2 regions of the Paenibacillus sp. FSL H7-0714 genome follow, and region 1 is predicted to be linked to the other one. Evidence: riboswitches for the same ligand, from Rfam matches in the RefSeq annotation. Region 1 holds a riboswitch; the other holds the start of a gene.
What was found. A riboswitch is a leader RNA that binds a small molecule or an ion and turns the genes downstream of it on or off. The one in region 1 is predicted to bind S-adenosylmethionine.

Region 1 (10,532 bases):
ACGGATGGATGTCTCACGTAAATTGTTGTCACGCCTTAAGCAAACAGAACAAGGGATTACATTAAATGGAGAGCGTGTTTATATCAGCGTACATGTTAAGGCAGGCGATATTGTACAGATTCGCATGGAAACAGAGACTTCGGATGATATTTTACCGCAGCCGATTCCCTTTGAAATTCTATTTGAAGATGAGCATCTGCTCGTAGTAAACAAGGCAGCAGGGATCATCGTGCATCCCACACACGGACATTACACTGATACGCTGGCTAACGGAGTAGTTCATTATTGGGCGCAAAAAAATGAACGTTTCCGCTTTCGACCCGTCCATCGTCTGGACCAGGAAACCTCCGGTGTGTTAGTCATCGCCAAGAATCCGTATAGCCATCAGCATATTTCTGAGCAGATGATTGCGGGTACAGTGGACAAACGTTATGCTGCATTTGTTCATGGGGCTCCTGTGGAGCCTTTCGGCGATATCGACGGACCTATTGACCGTGATCCTGAGGAGCCGCATCGACGTATCGTGACACCGGATGGTTATCCTTCTCTGACTCGGTATGAGGTTAAAACCGTATACGCACAAGGTTCAAAAGTTGAACTGAAGCTGGAGAGTGGTCGTACTCATCAGATTCGGGTCCACATGACCTCTATCGGCTGTCCTTTGATTGGTGACAGCATGTATCGTCATGAGCTGTATAATCTACCGGAATTGACTTTAACTCAAAGTGAACAGTTGGAGTCCGTTGCAGCACTAGATGCCTCCATACCACGTCAAGCACTGCACGCGGTGCGTCTGACGTTCAAGCATCCGGTGCTGCTGCAGGAAATGATCTTTGAAGCTCCTTTGCCGCCTGATATGGCGGCCTTGGAGAATGTATTGGAGCAAGGCCCGAAAGCGAATTTGAGGTAAAAATTATCTTAGTGATGTTAGCGAGAGGGCGAATTGGTTCTGGAGAAACGGAGTGTTCGCCTTTATCCTCGGATTTCATCCGCAACAAGCGGACTAAATCAAGAAATCTGAGGATAACAGCGATCGGAAGAATAATTTGCCAGCGTAGCGCACTCATCACTACCATTAAAGGAGAACAACATGAGCAAACTAAAAGTATATCAATATCCAAAATGCAGCACCTGCCGCAGTGCAGTAAAATGGCTACAAGCTCAAGGTCATGAGCTTGAGCTTCAAAACATCGCAGAACAGCCGCCTACCGTTGAGGAGCTGCGAGAATTGCTGGCCAATAGCGGACTTGAACTGAAAAAGTTTTTTAATACAAGTGGTGAAGTCTATAAAGCATTGGGTATTAAGGACAAAATGTCACAGCTTAGTGAGCAGGAGAAGCTTGAGCTGCTCGCGAGCCATGGTATGCTAAATAAACGTCCGATTGTCACTGATGGTGTTAAAGTTACGGTAGGCTTTAAAGATGATCAATATGCTGAAGCTTGGAGCAATGCTTCCAAAGTATAAATCCGTAAAGGGGATGTCCCAACAGTCATTTCATGGCTGTTGTGGCATCCCTTTTTGGATATCTAGGAAAATCACAAAAGACCAAGATTCTATAATATACTTATATTTCTCGCTTAAGCTTACCGCCCTTGCAAGGGCACCGATGGTTTTTTTACTTGTTAGTTTCAAAGGATAAGAATAAGCTCCCATATGTGTAACTATATGATCCCTTATCAGATCATGTATTTTCTGATAGAATACTCTTTGTGCAATAACATGGACAAGCGCTTAATAACAATACAATGAACGATTAAGGGAGAGGTTTATACATGAGAGCAGAAACAACGGGCCGTGTAATGCTTGTAGATGGAATGGCTCTGCTGTTCCGGGCCTTTTATGCGACCTCTTATGGAGGATATATTCGCAAGACAAAAGCTGGATTGCCGACGAATGCGGTGTATGGTTTTTTGCAGTATTTTTTCGATGCGGTAAGCACATTTGAGCCTTCTCACGTCGTATGCTGCTGGGATATGGGCAAAGGAACGTTCCGCACCGAGAAATACGATGGATACAAATCGAATCGGATTGAAGCCCCGTTAGAGCTAATTCCTCAGTTCGATCTAGTAAAAGATGTAGTAGCTGAGCTTGGGGTGCCGAATATTGGACTTGCAGGCTATGAAGCGGATGATTGCATTGGTACGCTGGCTTCTTGTTACAGTGAAAACTCTGAGGTATATATTTTGACGGGTGACCATGATATGCTTCAGCTCATTGATGAGAATGTTAAGGTCGTCATTATGAAAAAGGGACGCTCTAACTATAAAGTGTATGACCTTGCAGAATTGCTGGAGGAAAAGGGTCTAACGCCTAGACAGGTGATTGACCTGAAAGGCTTTATGGGCGATACCAGTGATAATTATCCCGGCGTAAAAGGGATTGGTGAGAAGACTGCGCTGAAACTGCTGACCGAATACGGAACAGTTGAAGGTGTAATTGAGAATTTGCATCTGCTCCCTAAAGGCGTGCGTACCAAAATCGAAGCAGATCTGGATATGCTGCATTTATCGCGAGAGCTAGCGGAAATCCGTTGCGATGTGCCGGTGGTCTGCGAGCTGACGGAAGCCTTGTGGCAACTACAACGGGAAACAGCTGCGCGCAAATTTCAGGAGCTAGAGTTCGGCAGCTTGATGCATTTGATTGCTGAGGTGCAGGACGAACGAGGAATTGTACAGATTGAGTTAGGCGATTTGGGTTAAGATCAGACACCCTTCAATGCAAAGATGCATGGAGGGTGTTTTGTTAAACTATAAGAACGTATAAGTTTCACATTATACATTATCCTTATCTTTCTCTCTTAAACGCCTATTGCGTCCTTATAAGGACGCAATAGGCGTTTATACTTGTTGTGATAGCGCTTCATTCGACGTATAATTAGGGCTGGTGATTGCTTTTTTTAATGATATTATTCATTTGTGTATGGGTAGCGTTTCAACTTCTAACTAGAGAAAGGGAGAGAATTGCTGTGAAGCTATTGGGAGCGATTGAAGCAGGCGGAACAAAGTTTGTATGTGGGATTGGTTATGAGGATGGTACCATTGTTGACCGAGTTAGCTTTCCGACAACAACACCGGAAGAAACGATGGGACTAGTAATAGACTATTTTAAAGAGAAGAATGTAGAAGCATTCGGAATCGGATCTTTTGGACCGATTGATCCCGTACTGGACAGCCCTACTTATGGTTACATAACAACGACACCAAAACCTCACTGGGGACAATATAATCTGGTAGGCACAATGGCTGAGCAATTTAACGTTCCGATCGGCTTTGACACGGATGTGAATGGTGCAGCGCTTGCGGAAAGTAAATGGGGAGCGGCTAAAGGTCTGGACAGCTGTCTTTATATTACGGTTGGGACAGGCATTGGAGCAGGAGCGGTTGTTGGTGGCCAGATGGTCCATGGATTGTCACATCCTGAGATGGGACATATTCTAGTTCGTAGACATCCAGAGGATACGTTTGAGGGTTACTGTCCTTATCATGGCGATTGTCTTGAAGGATTAGCCGCAGGTCCGGGGATCGGCAAACGCTGGGGACAACCGGCAGGAGAGCTACCAGTGGACCATCCGGCTTGGGAAATGGAAGCTCACTATCTTGCACATGCACTCATGAACTATGTGCTGATTCTGTCTCCTCAAAAAATCGTAATGGGCGGTGGTGTTATGAAGCAAAGCCACCTGTTCCCGTTAATTCGCACTAAGCTGCAAGAGTTATTGAGCGGATATGTTCAGCATCCATCGCTTAATATTGACATCGATAATTATGTTGTCTCACCAGGTCTCGGAGACAATGCAGGGCTTGCTGGAGCGATTGGATTGGCTACATTAGCTCTAGCTAGAAACTAGTATAAAAAGACATTGACTGTTCGGTAATATATGGTATTCTAGGATCTAACAGTATAGCATTTAATGAGGGAGCACCTCTTTCGCGTTTATCGTGAGAGAGGTGCTTTCTTGCGTTCGGGGTCTGATTGAGAAAGGATTTGTTCGCTCCGAAGGAGGCTCTTCCCAGAAGGTTATTGTGCTTGCTGTAATGTTGAGAAAGGTAGGGATGAATATGCAAATTGTGTTTATGAACCGTTTATCCAGAATATCTGGAGTGGATCAAGAGGTGTACGCCCAGCTGTGGATTGGAGAGGAAGAGGGGATCTGGAGTTTGGGCTGGCGTGATTTTTCAGGTGGGGAGAATTACATTGAGAATTTGTGGTATGAAGGTGGTTCATGGAATGAGATGCTCTGTGTATACAGGCATGAGCTAGCAGTGAAGATGGGAGATGGCTATCGACCCTTAATCGATGGGATATTCCACGAGGAGGATAGTCTTACTGGGCGTAATCAGGAGCAGCTGAAGCTTCAATATTACAGCGAACATTATGGGAATGAAGCCATTTATGAAGAGTTATGTGCTTGGCGCCGTGGTAAGGCTTCGAGTGAACGGAAGGCGCCCTATATTCTCGCTAGTAATCGTCTGTTGCGCTTGTTAAGTACATTTCTACCGCATACGCCAGAGGAACTGATGCAAATTCCGGGTGTGGGAGAAGGCAAGATAGCGCAGTTTGGGGCTGATTGGCTGGCTATAACTACTGCGGTGGCAAGGGAACATTCCTTCCCTCTAAATTGGGTGCATGAAGTAATTGAAGAGGAGTCTTTCGTATCTTGGCTTTATAAACAGAAAGAAGTCAAATATAAGAAGCAGCTAGAACGACTGCGCTTGCGGAGGATTTTGCTGCAGGGGATCGAGAATGGGTTGGGCTTGGAACAGCTTAAGGTGAATAGTGGAGTGAACCGGCGTGAACTGATTGAAGCGGTAGAGGAGCTAGAAAGAGAAGGTTATTCTGTCGAGAAGCTGATCCATGTAGAGCTTGGCAATATGCCGCAGAGTGAGCAGGATGCGATATGGAATGCCTATGTGGAGCTCGGGGATCTTTTCCTAAAACCGGTGTTACATAAGGTGTATGGCGACGACTTTTCCGCTGCTGAAGGATTGGATATTTATTATGAGCGTCTGCGATTGATACGCATCCGTTTCCGTCGAGAGCATACGCATAAAGTGGGCATGGCGACCAGCTTTTAAATTTGCGCATACCAAAAAGACGAAGGCTTCCTTATACCTTACGGTTACAGGGCCTTCGTCTTGCTTATTCGTCCGGTTCGTTTCATAGCCATTCCTTCTTGCGGAAAACATAGAGCATCCCACAGCCTAAAGTCAACATGATGCCTATAACGCCATAATAGCCATATTTCGTATGAAGCTCGGGCATATGATCAAAGTTCATACCGTAGATTCCGGTAATTACGGTCAGGGGCATGAATATTGTTGTGATCGCAGTAAAGACTCTCATAATTTCATTCGCGCGGTTGGCGATACTGGATTGGTATGCCTCTCGTAAGTTGCCCATGAGATCGCGATACGTCTCAAAGGTTTCAGATATTTTAACCGCATTTTCATAAATGTCGCTAAAATATTTCTGCAGCTGATCATCAATCAGACGGAGGTCTTTTTTATTTAGGGTATTGATCACTTCTTTTTGTGGCCCCAGCATTTTCTTCAACCATAGAATTTCACTTCGCAGACCGATAATTTCACTAAGATGTGACTTTTTGGTATGCATGAGGATATCTTCTTCCAGCTTCTCAATCCGAGCTTCAATTCGGTCGCCGACGGAGAAATAGTTATCAACGACAAGGTCAATTAGCAAGTAAAGGAACATATCCGGTTCACTTACTTCTTGCTCCCAGAGCATAGGCTTCAGGATTCGTAGTTCATTGATCTTTTGTTTCGTGACAGTGATGATGTAATGTCTTCCAAGGAATACATTGAGTGCCCGTAGGAAAATTTCTTCATCGTCAAAGCGAATGCTATTTACAACAATAAAGTAGTGACTTTCGTATATTTCGATCTTTGGACGCTGATCCTCTTCGCTAAGGCAATCCTCAACAGCAAGATCATGTAGGTTGAACAAGGGCTGAAGCAGCTCCAAATCCTCAACATCGGCGTCAATCCAATAGAACCCTTCCGTTGGGGGTGTTAGTGTTTCATCAAGTTCATCAATAGGTGTAAAAACCCCTGCATTTACCAGCCGGATTTTCATCTGATTTCACTCCTCCTATCCCCAGGTCTTCACTAGGGACTGCTAAATTAAGCACAGAGAAAAAAATCAGCTTGGCCGGCGGTACAATCAATACATAGGGCCAAATGACGTTTCGAGGGCATGAAGAAGAACTGCTCCCGCCGCCGGCAAGCTGATGATTATCCTGTGTGGTTGCTCATTCTGTACACATATTTGCGAGCTCGGGTCGCCTTCCATCCTTCTTCTCACCTCTTCTTTTCGTTCAGGTATGAAATACTTGTCTAGTATAACAACGGAGTATGCCTCTTTCAAGCAAATTTATTGTGATTTTGAGGCTTCTTCAGCATTGTATGGACTTGACGAAAAGGAGGTTCATGATTTAAAGTGAATTTTAAAGTAATTTAATTGAATACAGCTAAATCTTATCAAGAGCAGGTGGAGGGACTAGCCCTATGAAACCCGGCAACCGGCGTGTAAACGCACGGTGCTAATTCTTGCGGAATTTCTGCAGACGTCTAATCGTCTTCAGGAACATTCTGGCAGATGAGAGAGGCGCATATGACTGTAGATATGACCTTTCTCGATTTCCGAGGAAGGTCTTTTTATGTTCAGCAAGCCGCAGTGCGGCAAAATAACTAAATTCAGCTAAGGAGTGGAAAGACAATGCCAATTAAAATTCCCGACAGTTTACCGGCGAAAGAAGTACTATCCGGAGAAAATATTTTTGTGATGGACGAAAGTCAGGCTTTCCATCAGGATATCCGTCCACTACGGATTGCTATTCTGAACCTCATGCCGACTAAAGAGACGACAGAGACTCAATTGCTGCGTTTAATTGGAAATTCGCCACTACAAGTTGATGTTACTTTATTGCATCCGCGTTCCCATATTTCCAAGAATACTTCTGCTGAACATTTGAAGAGCTTTTACAAAACCTTTGACGAGATCAGCCACCGCCGTTTGGATGGTTTAATCGTTACAGGTGCTCCTGTAGAACAAATGGAGTTCGAGGAAGTATCGTATTGGGAAGAACTGAAAGAGATTTTTGAATGGAGCAAGGACAATGTGACTTCAACCATGCATATTTGTTGGGCGGCACAGGCAGGCTTATATCATCATTTTGGTGTTCGTAAAGTGGCATTGCCTGAGAAATGCTTTGGCGTCTTCGCTCATACGATTAATCAAAATAACATTAAACTGTTGCGCGGCTTTGACGAGGTATTCCATGTACCACACTCTCGTCATACCGATGTCTCCCGTGAAGATATTGAGAATAACCCAGATCTGCAGATTCTGGCGGAATCCGAAGAAGCTGGTATGTATCTAGTGGCTACAAACGACGGTAAACAAATATTTGTGACCGGACATTCCGAATACGATCCCCTATCCTTGAAATGGGAATATGACCGTGATGTGTCTAGAGGGATGGAGATGGCTTTGCCGAAACATTACTTCCCTAAAGATGATCCAGAACGTACACCTCCAGCAGTGTGGCGTGCGCATGCCAATTTATTATTCTCTAACTGGCTCAATTACTATGTATATCAAGAAACGCCTTATGATATCGACCCGATTGTTTATTAATAATAGCGCTACAATATAAATTAGGAGGCATTAATCATGGATGACAAACTTAGGATTGAAAGTAGACTGGCTCAAATAGGTTCTCAAGAAGATCCTGCCACAGGAGCAATTAATTTTCCGATTTATAATGCAACGGCATTTCGTCATCCAAAACTCGGTCAAAGCACAGGGTTTGATTATAGCCGCACCAAGAGTCCGACCCGTTCAGTGCTTGAGAATGCAGCTGCGGAACTGGAATCTGGAGATGCAGGATTTGCTTGTAGCTCAGGGATGGCAGCGATACAAACAGTGCTTACCTTGTTCGCTCAAGGCGACCATCTGATCGTTTCGCTGGATCTTTACGGCGGTACCTATCGTTTGTTGGAACGGATTATGTCCAAGTTTGGAATCACTGCTTCTTATGTAGACACGAATGATTTGGATGCACTGGAAGCTTCGCGTCGTCCAAATACGAAAGCTGTATTTATTGAAACGCCAACGAATCCACTTATGATGATCACGGATATTGAAGCCGTGTGCACTTGGGCACGTCACCATGGGTTACTTAGCATTGTAGATAATACGCTGCTGACTCCATTCTTCCAACGGCCTATAGAATTAGGTGCGGATATTGTAGTTCATAGCGCTACTAAGTATTTGGGTGGTCATAATGATGTACTGGCAGGCCTGATTGTATCCAAGGGTGTAGAATTATCAGCTGAATTAGCTATTCTACATAACTCTATTGGCGCCGTGCTCGGACCAACAGACAGTTATCAGTTGATGAGAGGCTTGAAGACATTGGCGCTGCGTATGGAGCGTCACGAAAGCAATGCACTAGCGATCGCTCACTACTTATTAGAGCATCCAGCGATTGCGGAAGTGTTCCATCCAGGATTGCCTGATCATCCAGGACATGAAATCCAGAATCGTCAATCTTCAGGCAATACCGGTATTTTTTCTTTCAAATTAAAAGATGCCAGATACGTAGAGCCGCTTCTTCGTCATATTCGTCTTATTGCATTCGCAGAAAGCTTGGGCGGCGTAGAGTCACTTATGACTTATCCGGCTGTACAAACACATGCTGATATTCCTGTGGAGATTCGAAATGCTGTGGGTGTAGATGATCGTTTGCTGCGCTTCTCCGTCGGTATTGAACATGCAGAGGATTTGATTGCTGATCTTGGCCAAGCACTAGAGGCCGCTAGGGCAGAAATTGAGTCCAAGTAACAGGAAGAAATGTTCAATCGAGTGTTAGTGGAGAAATAGAGTATAACTAGCAGTATCGCTTAGTTCGATGCTGCTTTTCTTCTGGATAGGAATTTGCGAAGAATGTAAAAGCATTTTTCAAGCTGTTCAGATTGTGATACGATGAGGAAATGAACTGTTCAATTGTATGAGAAAGGGTTGTCACCTTGAAAAAGAGACAACGTTTTTTCTTCCTGTAATTTTGTGATTCTACCATACCCCTAAGGGTTTAGAAGGAGGATGCGAACGATGAGTGCGATAGATCTTATTTTGGACAAAGCCCTACGGGGTGAACGTCTCCAATTGGAAGATACCATCCGACTGTTCGAGAGCAACGAAATTGAGAAAATGGGTGCAGCTGCAAACACCATAATGGAACGCTGGCATCCAGACCCGATGGCCACGTTTGTAATTGGTCGTAATATTAACTATACGAATGTATGTGATGTCTACTGCCGTTTCTGCGCATTTTATCGCAGACCGGGCTCTGATGAGGGTTATGTATTGCCGGATGAGACGATTTACCAAAAAATCGCTGAGACTATCGCTGTAAATGGTACAGAAATACTGATGCAAGGCGGTACGAACCCAAATCTTCCTTTCAGCTATTATACCGATATACTTCGCGGAATTAAGCAACGTTTTCCTGAGATTACAATGCATTCCTTCTCTCCTGCTGAGATTATGAAGATGAAAGAAGTATCTGGATTATCGCTCGAGGAAGTTGTGCGTGAAATCCATGCTGCTGGCCTGGATTCACTACCAGGTGGGGGAGCGGAAATTCTCGATGATCGCACACGCCGCAAGATCAGCCGACTTAAAGGCTCATGGCGCGAGTGGATGGACGTAATGCAGACAGCGCATAAGATCGGTATGAATACGACAGCTACGATGGTCATTGGACTTGGTGAGAGTATGGAAGAACGGGCATTACACTTACTTCGTGTGCGTGAGGCTCAGGACGAGTGTATTGCCAACAAATACGATTCAGAGGGTTTCTTGGCCTTTATCTCTTGGACCTTCCAACCGGACAATACTAACCTGAAGCTGGATAGACAAACGCCTCAAGAATATCTGAAGACGGTAGCCATTAGTCGCCTTGTTCTAGACAACATTAAGAACTTCCAGTCCTCTTGGGTAACAATGGGACCAGAGGTCGGCAAGCTTTCCCTTCAATATGGCTGTAACGATTTCGGCAGTACAATGATTGAAGAAAATGTAGTATCTTCTGCGGGCGCGACCTACAAGGTCAATATCGAATCAATTACTCAGCTGATCCGCGAAGCAGGCAAAATCCCGGCACAGCGGAATACACGCTACGATATTCTGCGCGTGTTCGATGATGCTAATGCGAAGATTGATAATGATTTCATCATGCAGAACTAGAACTAATATATAAATTAATTCAGCGCTTGTTGCTCGTTAATCCGTTTTGTGGATGATTGAGCAGCAAGCGTTTTTTTGTATGGTTAAGATTTCGAAGGTTTATTTTACCTGTGAACATAAATTCATTATTTTATTACATTTTTGTATACACATTATTATCCAAAAGTGATATCATAATCATATCAAAAGAATATCTTATGGGGGTGCTTTTTATGAAGGAGAAGACGCTTCGTCCTGTCAGCGGATTTTGGGTTATCGCATT
Region 2 (10,532 bases), 4.2 Mb from region 1:
TTGTACTGGGTGTGCTTACTAAACAGGAAATCTCCAGTTATCCGCGTGCATTGCAAAAATTGTTGAATCCGCTGATGAAATTGCAGCCTGCGCGTGTTCGTATGAGAGAATAAGTTTGACTTCTGCATGACATTTTGCTTCACTTAAAGAATAGAAATTTGACAGATATGGAAGAAAGGACTGAACAAGCTATGGACAAAATTAGTTCTCCTGCTGAATTTCAGGTAGCCATTCAATCTCCTCGATTAACTGTAGCCATCTTCAAGGCGGACTGGTGCTCGGATTGTAAATTTATCGATCCTTTTATTCCTGAGGTAGAGCAAGCCTATGCAGATCGTCTAACGCTGGTTGAGGTTGACGTTGATGCTGTGGGTGACGTTAGTCAGGAACAAAATATTATGGGTATTCCAAGCTTTGTCGCGTATTCCGATGGGCGTGAATTGGTTAGATTCGTTAATAAATTACGTAAATCCCGCGAGGAAATTGAGAATTTCCTGGATAAAGCGGTTCAAGTGCATCAAAGCCTTCAACAGTAATTCCGGAAAACCACCGCTTTCGCCTGTTCGAGCAAAAGCGGTGGTTTTTTAAGATGCTTCTTCATTACTAAAAACTGCGGGTGATATTTTTGTCGACAAATCAGTTGAAATGGCTTAGTTATCTTACTTGCCTTATCATGTTCCTCGCTGTACTAGGGGGAGCGGTTGTAACGAAGACTGGATCGGGATTGGAATGTGGAAATGAATGGCCGCTCTGTCATGGGAAATTGATTCCGGCCTATACTGTAGGTTCGATGATTGAATACACCCATCGCTTGTTTAGCGGATTGGCAGGGTTATTGTCACTTGCCTCGATGATTGCCTTTTGGCGTTATGCTCGAAATCGGCGGGACTTGTTAGTATATGCATTTATGACGTTGCTGTTTGTAATTGTTCAAGGTGGTATGGGAGCGCTTGCAGTGATTAAATCCCAATCTGCTGCTGTAATGGCACTGCATATGGGCTTTTCCTTGATTGCTTTTTCAAGTTCTCTAATGCTGGCTCTAGGAACTAAAAGGCGACATGAAGCAGGTGAGTACGATCCTAAGATGGAGCTTCAGAAGAAACCCGTCAGTAAGGCTTTCCGCAATTTAACCTGCTTCACGGCCTTATATTCCTATGTTGTTGTTTATATTGGAGCCTTTGTTAGTCATACGGATTCGCGCGGTGGATGTTCTGGCTGGCCGCTCTGTAACGGTGAATGGGTTCCCGAGCTTTCCGGGGGAGTAGGTATTGTTTTTACGCACCGGATTGCGGCTTTGATCTTATTCATTCTTACTGCGGTGCTTGGACATTTAGCTTTTTGGAAACATAAGGATTACCCAGAGCTAAGAGCTCTTGGCGTAGCGGCTGTTCTGCTGTGCTTGATGCAGGTATTTAGTGGTGCTGCTGTTGTTTACACACTTGATAATGAAAGATTGTACATATTTGCCGCTTTGGCTCATATTTTGTTGATCGCTAGTTTGTTTGGTGTCTTATGTTATATGAGTGTAAGAGTCTGGCAGCTGAATCGTGCGAGAAATGTCGTTGTTGAAAAAAATCCAACGAATCCAATGACACCGTTGTAACACCCTTGGTAGAAAGTTCCCACCGTGGATAGAGTCGCTTTACCTGCGGAATAATAAAGTGGAAATCGGTATATCGTGGTGCTGGACAAAACTTTAGGAGGACTGGGATATGCTGCGGGTTATACTTGGAGAGCCGCCTCGAAAGAACAGCGGTGTATTGGCTGACGCGATGGAGAACATGGCCACATTTGCAGCCTTACTGCGCAAGGAAATGAACGCTCATGAGGATAATGACCATGAATACCGCAAGCTGGAGATTTGGACACGTGGACTGATCTCCTCATTGGATGAATTGGAGCAAAGCTGGTTCGCAGCTGCTTTTTACCGGAAATCGGTAATCGCTGGTTATATGGACGATATGTCACCAGTGGAACAAGGCGATTATGCGCGGTATGTTTATTTTTATAAAGATGGATTTATTCGTGTGTTCTCTCTTCTGGACAAGCTTGGAACGGTACTGAATCATTTTTATGACCTCAAAACCTCCAAATTAAAAACGCACTTTTCTTATTTTACAGTACTGCGTCAACTTCAGTTATTGAATGTGCATCCTGCATTAGCGGATCAACTGGAACAGATCAAGAACTCTTATCGTGATCCACTGGAGAATCTACGCAAGCGCAGAAATGCTGAAATTCATTATATGAATTCCGAAATGCAGGATGATTTATGGCAGCGGCATCAAGGCTTGCATGACAAAATTCAGCTTGAGGATTTAGATAGCCATCTTGAGGATTTAAAGCAGTCCCTTGAAATGAACTGTAAAACATTAATCGCGGCATTCAGCTACAGCAATGAACAGCTGCGTAAGGAAATAAGCAAGGCAAAGCGTGTACAATCCTAAGCGTTCAAGATATTTCCTTTTGACAAAAAACAAGAAACTTACTATACTTATGCTTGCATTAAAGTCTGTACGAATTCAAACATAAAATTTCATACTCTATATCTTATCGAGAGTGGCGGAGGGATAGGCCCGATGAAGCCCGGCAACCGATTTGTATACAGCGCGATTAGCGTTATGTACAAATGTCATGGTGCTAATTCCTACAATGACGCAAGGTTTGTGGTCGTTGGCAGATGAGAAGGCATTGTCTAAATAAACACACAGAGCCTCTTGCGATCTGCATCGATCGTCGGAGGTTTTTTTGTATGGAATAAGTGAATTATAAAGGGGGCGACGAGCGTTGATTAATCTAAAAGGAATAACAAAGGTATATGGAAAAGGCAGCCATGCGGCTACAGCACTTTCCGGATTGAATTTGTCTATCGAAAAAGGTGAAATATTCGGAGTTATTGGCCATTCTGGAGCGGGGAAAAGTACATTGATCCGTTGCATTAATCTGTTGGAGCGTCCGACAGAAGGGGAAGTTTGGGTAGATGGCATTGAACTAACCAAGCTTACTCAAGGTCAGCTGCAGGAGCAGCGGCGCAAGATAGGAATGATTTTTCAACATTTCAATCTGCTATCTTCTGCGACTGTATATGATAATATTGCTTTTCCTCTACGACTCACAGGTACCTCGAGAGCAGATATTGATGCAAAAGTGAAAGAACTGCTTGCTCTAGTTGGGCTTGAAGAACACCAGGATAAGTATCCGTCTCAATTATCAGGAGGACAAAAGCAACGAGTCGGCATCGCTCGGGCACTTGCCAGCGACCCTGATGTGCTGCTGTGTGACGAGGCAACCTCTGCGCTTGATCCACAAACGACAGACTCTATTCTTAAGCTATTGCTCGATATTAATAAACGGTTCCATCTGACTATTGTGCTGATCACTCACGAAATGCACGTGATTCAGAGCATTTGCGACCGTGTTGCGGTCATTCATGGTGGTGGTATCGTTGAGCAAGGTAAAGTCACGGAGGTATTCCTGAAGCCGCAGCATGAGGTCACTCGCGATTTCATTCGCAGTGAATCACAGAATGAGGGACCCCTTCGTACGGCGCTTGACGCTGCTGCTGGGGACAACTCTCAGGCCGTCAAAATTACTTTTTTCGGAGAGAAGACCTACGGCTCTGCACTTTCCAATGTAGTACGTGAGACAGGTGTTAGCTTCGCCATTCTGCATGGTACCATCTCAACGATAAAAGACGTACCTTATGGACAAATGATTGTTCGGTTCGAAGGTCCAGCTGAAGCGATCGCTGTGACGATAGCCGAACTAACCGCTCAAGGCCTTGAAGTGGAGGTGATTTCGTAATGAATTTCGCAGACTTAAACTGGCAAGAAATGATGGATGCTACAGTTGCTACCTTGCAAATGTTAATATTCTCTGGATTGTTCACAATTATTCTTGGTTTACCACTCGGAATTCTATTGTATTTATGGGGAAGATCGAATAGTATAGTAATCAGAGTAATTTACTCGGTCTTATCATTCTTTGTAAACATCTTGCGTTCCGTACCGTTTATCATTTTGATGGTGGCTTTAATTCCTTTTAGCAAAACCATCGTTGGAACCTCCATTGGAGTACTTGGTACGATTCCACCGCTCGTGATTGGTGCAGCTCCATTCTTTGCTCGCTTGGTGGAAACGGCATTAAGAGAAGTGGATCGTGGAGTAATCGAAGCGGCGCAAGGGATGGGAGCATCCACGAATCAGATCGTTATGCGTGTTCTTTTGCCAGAGGCTCGTCCAGGTCTGCTCGCTGGGGTTACGATCACACTGGTTACATTGGTCTCCTATACGGCAATGTCCGGGATGGTAGGCGGCGGCGGGCTAGGGGATCTAGCGATTCGTTACGGATATTACCGATATGAGAAGGAAGTTATGATTATCTCTGTAGTCTTAATGGTCATACTGGTGCAACTGCTACAAATGGCCGGTGATCGACTAGTACGACATTTCACACGGAAATAAGGTACGTCCATATATAGCCTTATTCATACAAATACCAAGGATAAGAGGGGGATTTAAAATGAAAAAATTACTACTTACTTTTTTTAGTCTGACACTGGTTGTGGTGCTGGCTGCTTGCGGCAATAACAATAATGCTTCTAACTCGGCTGCTACTAATGCACCAAAAGATGGTGCTGCAACTGAGTCATCTGCAGAACCTGTAAAATTGGTGGTTGGTGCTTCACCTGTTCCACACGCTGAGATCCTAAAAGCTATTGCTCCATTGCTTGAAGCGCAAGGAATTACATTAGAAATCAAAGAATTCACTGACTATGTTCAACCAAACGTTCAGCTTTCAGAGAAGAATCTGGATGCTAACTTCTTCCAACATCAACCTTACCTGGATGACCAGAATCAAAAGAACGGTTCGGATCTAGTTTCTGTTACAGCCGTTCACGTTGAACCTTTTGGTGCTTATTCCAAAAAAATCAAATCCATCGACGAGCTGGCTGATGGTGCGAAAGTAGCCATCCCGAATGATGCTACAAACGGTGGTCGTGCACTGATCTTGCTTGCCAAAAATGGACTGATTTCTTTGAAAGATGATACCAACATCACATCTACCCAAGCAGATATCACTGAAAATAAGAAAAACCTTAAAATCATCGAGCTAGATGCAGCAATGTTAGGTCGTCAATTGGATGAAGTAGATCTTGCCTTGATTAACACTAACTATGCTTTGGAAGCTAACCTAGTTCCTACTAAAGATGCTTTGTTCATTGAGGGTACGGATTCCCCTTATGCTAACATCCTTGTAGCTCGTCCTGACAATAAAGAATCTGATGCAATCAAAAAGCTTGCCGCTGCACTGAATTCTCCAGAAGCTAAAGCTTTTATTGAAGAACAGTACAAAGGCTCGATCATTCCAGCATTTTAAGACAGAAAGCTGACTTAATCTCTAATACAGCATAAAACCCGCTGCCTAATGGCATGCGGGTTTTATGCTGTATGTTGTAGGGGAAGTGTAAATCCTCTATAATAAGAAAATCCCGATCTCCTGAAGAGGAGGATCGGGAATGATATTGAATGGGATTAGAATACTTGCATAACTTCTTGTACGCCTTCTACTTCTTCAAGAAGGGCGCGTTCAATCCCGGCTTTCAAGGTGATCGTGGAGCTTGGGCAGCTGCCGCAGGCACCCATAAGTTTCAACTTAACGATGCCGTCTTCTACATCGACCAGTTCAACGTCGCCGCCATCGCGTTGCAGGAACGGACGAAGCTTATCCAGCACTTCCAATACTTCATCATACATTTCGGTGCTTTGTGCATTCTCACTCATTTCTCAATCACTCCTTTCGTAAGTTCATTATAGTACAAAAAGTTAAAAAATAAAATGGTTAGGCGGAATAGGGAGATCATCATGAGACCAATTATTGAATTTTGTGCCAGTAACATGGGTCACGGAACAGACAAGCTAATGCATAAGTTGGAGGAAAATCCAGATTACGATGTGATCGAATACGGATGCCTGAACAATTGTGGGGAATGTTATTTAACCCCGTTTGCCATGGTTGAAGGGGACATCGTTGCAGCAGATACTGTTGACGAGCTAGAAAAGAAAATTGATACTAAAATCAAAGAGCTAGAGGCTTGGTTTAATATGGACCTTGATTAAATGCTTTTTGTGGAAAATAAAGGGCTGCTCTTTTTCGTATTTATAACGGAAAAGAGCAGCCCTTAGGTTTATCCTAAAGTGCGTTTTGACATCCAGAGCACCCCGCTCTTAAGGATACGGGGAACCCGTCCTTTGACGGAGCGTTGGCCCATCAGACCAAATCCAGCTTTCTTGCCTAGTGAGCCTAAGGTACCCTTTAGACGAATAGGATGAAGCTTAGGGGTCTCGCCGCGCCACATGGCTTGAATAACCTGAGCAACCTGCTCACCCTGCGCTCCTGCGGCTTGTGCGCTTGGAGCGAATGGCAGGCTGGCACAGTCGCCAATTACATACACTTCTGGATAATCAGGTACACGATAATATTCATCCAGAATGATTCGTCCTCCGCGATCCTTCGGGACTGTTAATTCCTGAACAACCTTCACCGGTTGGATCCCCGCGGTCCATACTGTAACATCTGAAAGAATTTCCTCTGTACCGTTAAAAAGCGCATCTTTCTCTACATGGGATACGGAGACACGTCCAAGTGTCTGTACTTGATGGTGGTGAAACCATTCCTCCACGTACTGTGACAGCTTCGCAGGGAAGGCAGATAAGACACGTTCACCGCGATCCAGAATAGCAATATTAAGATCTGGTCGGCTCTCCCGAAGCTCTGCCGCCAATTCCACTCCACTTAGTCCTCCGCCTACAATGTTTATAGTTCCATAAGGCTTCACATCGTTTAAACGTTGGTAAGTTTCGCGTGTCCCTGCAAAGGTCTGGATACTGCAAGTATATTGATCAGCTCCAGGGATGTTATGGTAATTATCGGTACAACCTAGTGCAATGGCAAGTATGTCATAAGACACAGTCTCGTCAGGCTCCATTGTAACGATTCTACTCTCCAAATCAATGGAACTCACCTCACCGTAACGGATAGTGAGACGGGGATGAACCGGAAACTGGATCCGCAAGTGATAGTCAGTTACTGTACCTGCGGCAAGCGCATAATATTCCGTTTTGATTCCTTGATAAGGCATTCGGTCAATTAAGATAATTTCAATATCCTGTGGAAGGTGATTATTGAGCAATTCTTGAATTAGGGCCAAGCCGCCATAGCCGCCGCCCAGAACGAGTAGTGTTCTCATGCTGACCGAACTTCCTTTCCAATATAGGATAACGGATCTAAGGTAGTCTTTTATTCGTACACCTTTATCGCATTGTAGAACGTGTCGCGTTCTACTGGAATTCGTCCAGCACCTTTTACTAACCAGATCAATTCATCGCGAGTGAGGCCTTCAGGTGTTAAGGCACCAGCCGCATGGCTAATGCGTTCTTTAAGAATAGTACCATGTACGTCAGAAGCACCGAAGTTCAGTGCAACCTGTGTAAGCTGAGGACCGATATTAATAAAGTAAGCTTTGATGTGATCGAAATTATCCAGCATCAATCGGCTGATCGCAATCGTCTTCAGATCCTCATAAGCGGAGTTGCGGCGCATAATTCCTGCATTCTTGTTCTTAGGCTGCATAGATAATGGAATGAATACCATAAAGCCATTGGTTTCATCCTGTAGATCACGAATCTGCATCATATGCCGGATACGATCCTCATGAGATTCAATCGAGCCGTAGAGCATAGTCGTATGGGTCTTCATGCCAAGCTGATGTGCTGTCCGGTGAACTTCTAGGTATTCTTCCACATTAGCCTTATCTACACGCATTTTTTTACGGTATTGATCGGATAATATTTCTGCGCCACCACCGGTAAGCGTCTTAAGTCCAGCAGCACGCAGCTGTTCCAGCACCTCACGAATACTCAACCCGCTAATTCGGGTGAAAAAATCGATTTCGGCTGCAGTGTATGCTTTTAAGGTTACCTCAGGAAAACGTTCATTCAAGGCTTTTAAAGAATCCACGTAATACTGGAAAGGAACCTTGTCATTATGTCCGCCGACGATATGAAATTCGCGCACACCTGGATGAATATGCTGTTCGACATATTGCACCATTTCCTGACCGGAAAGGGTATAAGCTCCCTCTTCTCCGTCATCTTTGCGGAAATTGCAGAATGCACAGTGAGATTCGCAAACATTGGTGAAATATAGACTCATGTTTTCGATAAAATATACCCTGTTGTTGTTCTTTGCGAGATTGACTTCATTTGCTAATTGGCCAATCGTAAGTAGGTCGTTACTCTGATATAAATAAACGCCATCTTCTAAATTCAATCTTTCGTCGCCGCGAACTTTTTCAATAATGTTCATCATTCGGGCGTCTGTTTGGGGGGTGAAAAGAGTAGACATATTATGAATTCCTCCTGAAAGTTTTACGGGGTCCATTGCCCGCAGATAATTCCCAGACTTACCCAGATGGTAGCTGTTCATTCATGAAAATAAAGCGGAGGGTTATCCTCCGTGACAAATTTCCGAATTTTTACTTATGTTTGCCTTCCTTATTATAAACCTCTCTTATAAGGGGATCAACAGCTGGATATGGATGGTTTATTTTGGTGCGGCAGGTCAGGCATAAGGCAGTTGTGACTTGAGGGTAATGGAATAGTCGGTTATACTGAGTTTATTAAGTATATATTTTTAAGAAAGTAATTTTTGACCGGAAGGTCCCTTAAACATAAGTTTTTCTGTTGAAGTAAGTTAATTTATAGGAGGATATGATCATGATTAATATTAGCGAAAAGGCAGCAGAACAATTAAAGGTGATGCTTGCTGAACAAGAAGTGCCGAACATGTTCCTCCGTATTGGAGTAACGCCCGGTGGTTGCAGTGGATTCTCTTACGCTATGGGCTTTGATGATAATGAAACCGATCAGGACGTATATATGGACATCCAAGAAATGAAGGTTGTCGTGGAGAAAGAGAATCTTCGTTACCTTGATGGTCTCGAAATTGATTTTGAAGAATCCGGCATGACAGGTGGTTTCACCATTAATAACCCGAACGCTACTGCAACCTGTGGCTGTGGCTCAAGCTTCCGTACAGCTACGGATGCAGGAAAACCGAACGAAGAGCCTTGCTAATCGCGACGTTACGCCTTCAAGCCCCATGTTGAGTTCTACAACACGGGCTTGGAGGCGTTTTTTATTCTCAATGACAAAAGTCATCACAAGGAGCTCTAAGCATGCTAATTAGGAAATTAAATGCAGAAGAACAACCACCCTTACATTTGTTGTTATTAGCCGATCCTTCCCTAAGTCTTGTTGAAGCGTATTTAAAAAGAGGGCAATGTTTTGTAGCTGAAGTGGAGAATTGCATTATAGGTGTCTATGTTTTGCTACAAACGAGACCTGAGACAGTGGAGCTAGTAAATATAGCCGTTGATGAGAATCAGCAAAGTAAAGGGATAGGAAAGCAGTTGGTCTATCATGCGATTCAGAATGCGAGATTACTTGGTGCGAAGACGATTGAAGTGGGTACGGGGAATTCTAGTGTAGGACAACTGGCTCTTTATCAGAAATGTGGATTTAGAATTACCGGAATCGATAGAGATTTTTTTATCAGACATTATAGTGAAGAGATTGTTGAAAATGGGATCAAGGTAGTGGATATGATCCGTCTTACGCTAGATATATGAGTGACATACAAACAAAAGCCCTCCGTTGGAATTCCTCGAGAGGGCTTTTGTTTGTTCCTGCGTACAATTAGGCTGGAATAATAAACTTGTAATTAATCATAAACACGATGAGCCCTGCGGCTCCAAGGGAAAAGGCAATACAGCCAGCACCCAGTGCTCTGCGCCTGTCTTTAATGAATTTAAAGCCAATAGCGCAGATCAGTATAGTCGTTCCAGCCAATACGATGGACATCCCAAGCATGGCCACCCAATATAATACCTCGAAAAACTGAGCCATTCCGAGCCCTCCCCGCGCTGTTTTTTAGCGAGCCTCTAATTCATTATTATATAGTAGGAATTGAAAATGTAACCGCTATTAATAATACAACGATTTTGAAGATTATTCTAGTTATAGTGAACTCATCCATTGCGATTTAGATGTCGAATGTTCAGAAATGAGGTTCTACAAAATCTGCAATCTAACCTGCGAGGTTGAGAATGTTGTCGATACAAGCTCTAAGCCCTTTTTGCTAAGAGCTTCCTCCTACACGGACAATCATACAAGAGGGTGGGGCCTTTTCTGAGTAATGTATAGGGTAGGCTGGAATGTGAAAGGAGGGAAAGGACGATGTCGGGAAGACAATTGGCTAGCAAATGGTTGAAGACAGAAGCATTGCTCAGTGACGCGAGGGTTTCTCATTATATACCAATGACGAGGGTGTATTCGGCTGACTCACTGTTAGCCATGCTCCGGAGATACGGAAATGTTGTTATTAAACCAATAGTTGGCGGTGGAGGCTACGGTGTAATTAAAGTGTTTCGGGATAGTCGAGGTTTTGGATTTACTTATATGGACAGAACT

Region 2: it holds a riboswitch for S-adenosylmethionine, as region 1 does, so the genes downstream of both, NST34_RS27075 (methionine ABC transporter ATP-binding protein) here and metA (homoserine O-acetyltransferase MetA) in region 1, are expected to answer to the same signal.

The regions. Positions count from the first base shown of each region.
Region 1 covers NZ_JBBOPT010000001.1:1,860,425-1,870,956, forward strand. Annotated here, with positions in the region: gene NST34_RS08180 (RluA family pseudouridine synthase) at 1-910, shown strand, start outside; gene NST34_RS08185 (arsenate reductase family protein) at 1,091-1,465, shown strand; gene NST34_RS08190 (5'-3' exonuclease) at 1,774-2,700, shown strand; gene NST34_RS08195 (ROK family protein) at 2,967-3,848, shown strand; gene NST34_RS08200 (HRDC domain-containing protein) at 4,060-5,076, shown strand; gene corA (magnesium/cobalt transporter CorA) at 5,159-6,094, opposite strand; SAM riboswitch class I at 6,493-6,623, shown strand; gene metA (homoserine O-acetyltransferase MetA) at 6,737-7,657, shown strand; gene NST34_RS08215 (aminotransferase class I/II-fold pyridoxal phosphate-dependent enzyme) at 7,694-8,866, shown strand; gene mqnC (cyclic dehypoxanthinyl futalosine synthase) at 9,134-10,270, shown strand; gene NST34_RS08225 (SPFH domain-containing protein) at 10,483-10,532, shown strand, end outside.
Region 2 covers NZ_JBBOPT010000001.1:6,025,903-6,036,434, reverse strand. Annotated here, with positions in the region: gene NST34_RS27095 (putative polysaccharide biosynthesis protein) at 1-113, shown strand, start outside; gene NST34_RS27090 (thioredoxin family protein) at 192-536, shown strand; gene NST34_RS27085 (COX15/CtaA family protein) at 626-1,603, shown strand; gene NST34_RS27080 (Cthe_2314 family HEPN domain-containing protein) at 1,713-2,447, shown strand; SAM riboswitch class I at 2,548-2,687, shown strand; gene NST34_RS27075 (methionine ABC transporter ATP-binding protein) at 2,788-3,804, shown strand; gene NST34_RS27070 (methionine ABC transporter permease) at 3,804-4,463, shown strand; gene NST34_RS27065 (MetQ/NlpA family ABC transporter substrate-binding protein) at 4,522-5,379, shown strand; gene NST34_RS27060 (NifU family protein) at 5,535-5,783, opposite strand; gene NST34_RS27055 (YuzB family protein) at 5,865-6,119, shown strand; gene NST34_RS27050 (NAD(P)/FAD-dependent oxidoreductase) at 6,188-7,249, opposite strand; gene mqnE (aminofutalosine synthase MqnE) at 7,300-8,406, opposite strand; gene NST34_RS27040 (HesB/IscA family protein) at 8,778-9,137, shown strand; gene NST34_RS27035 (GNAT family N-acetyltransferase) at 9,239-9,691, shown strand; gene NST34_RS27030 (hypothetical protein) at 9,759-9,968, opposite strand; gene NST34_RS27025 (YheC/YheD family protein) at 10,299-10,532, shown strand, end outside.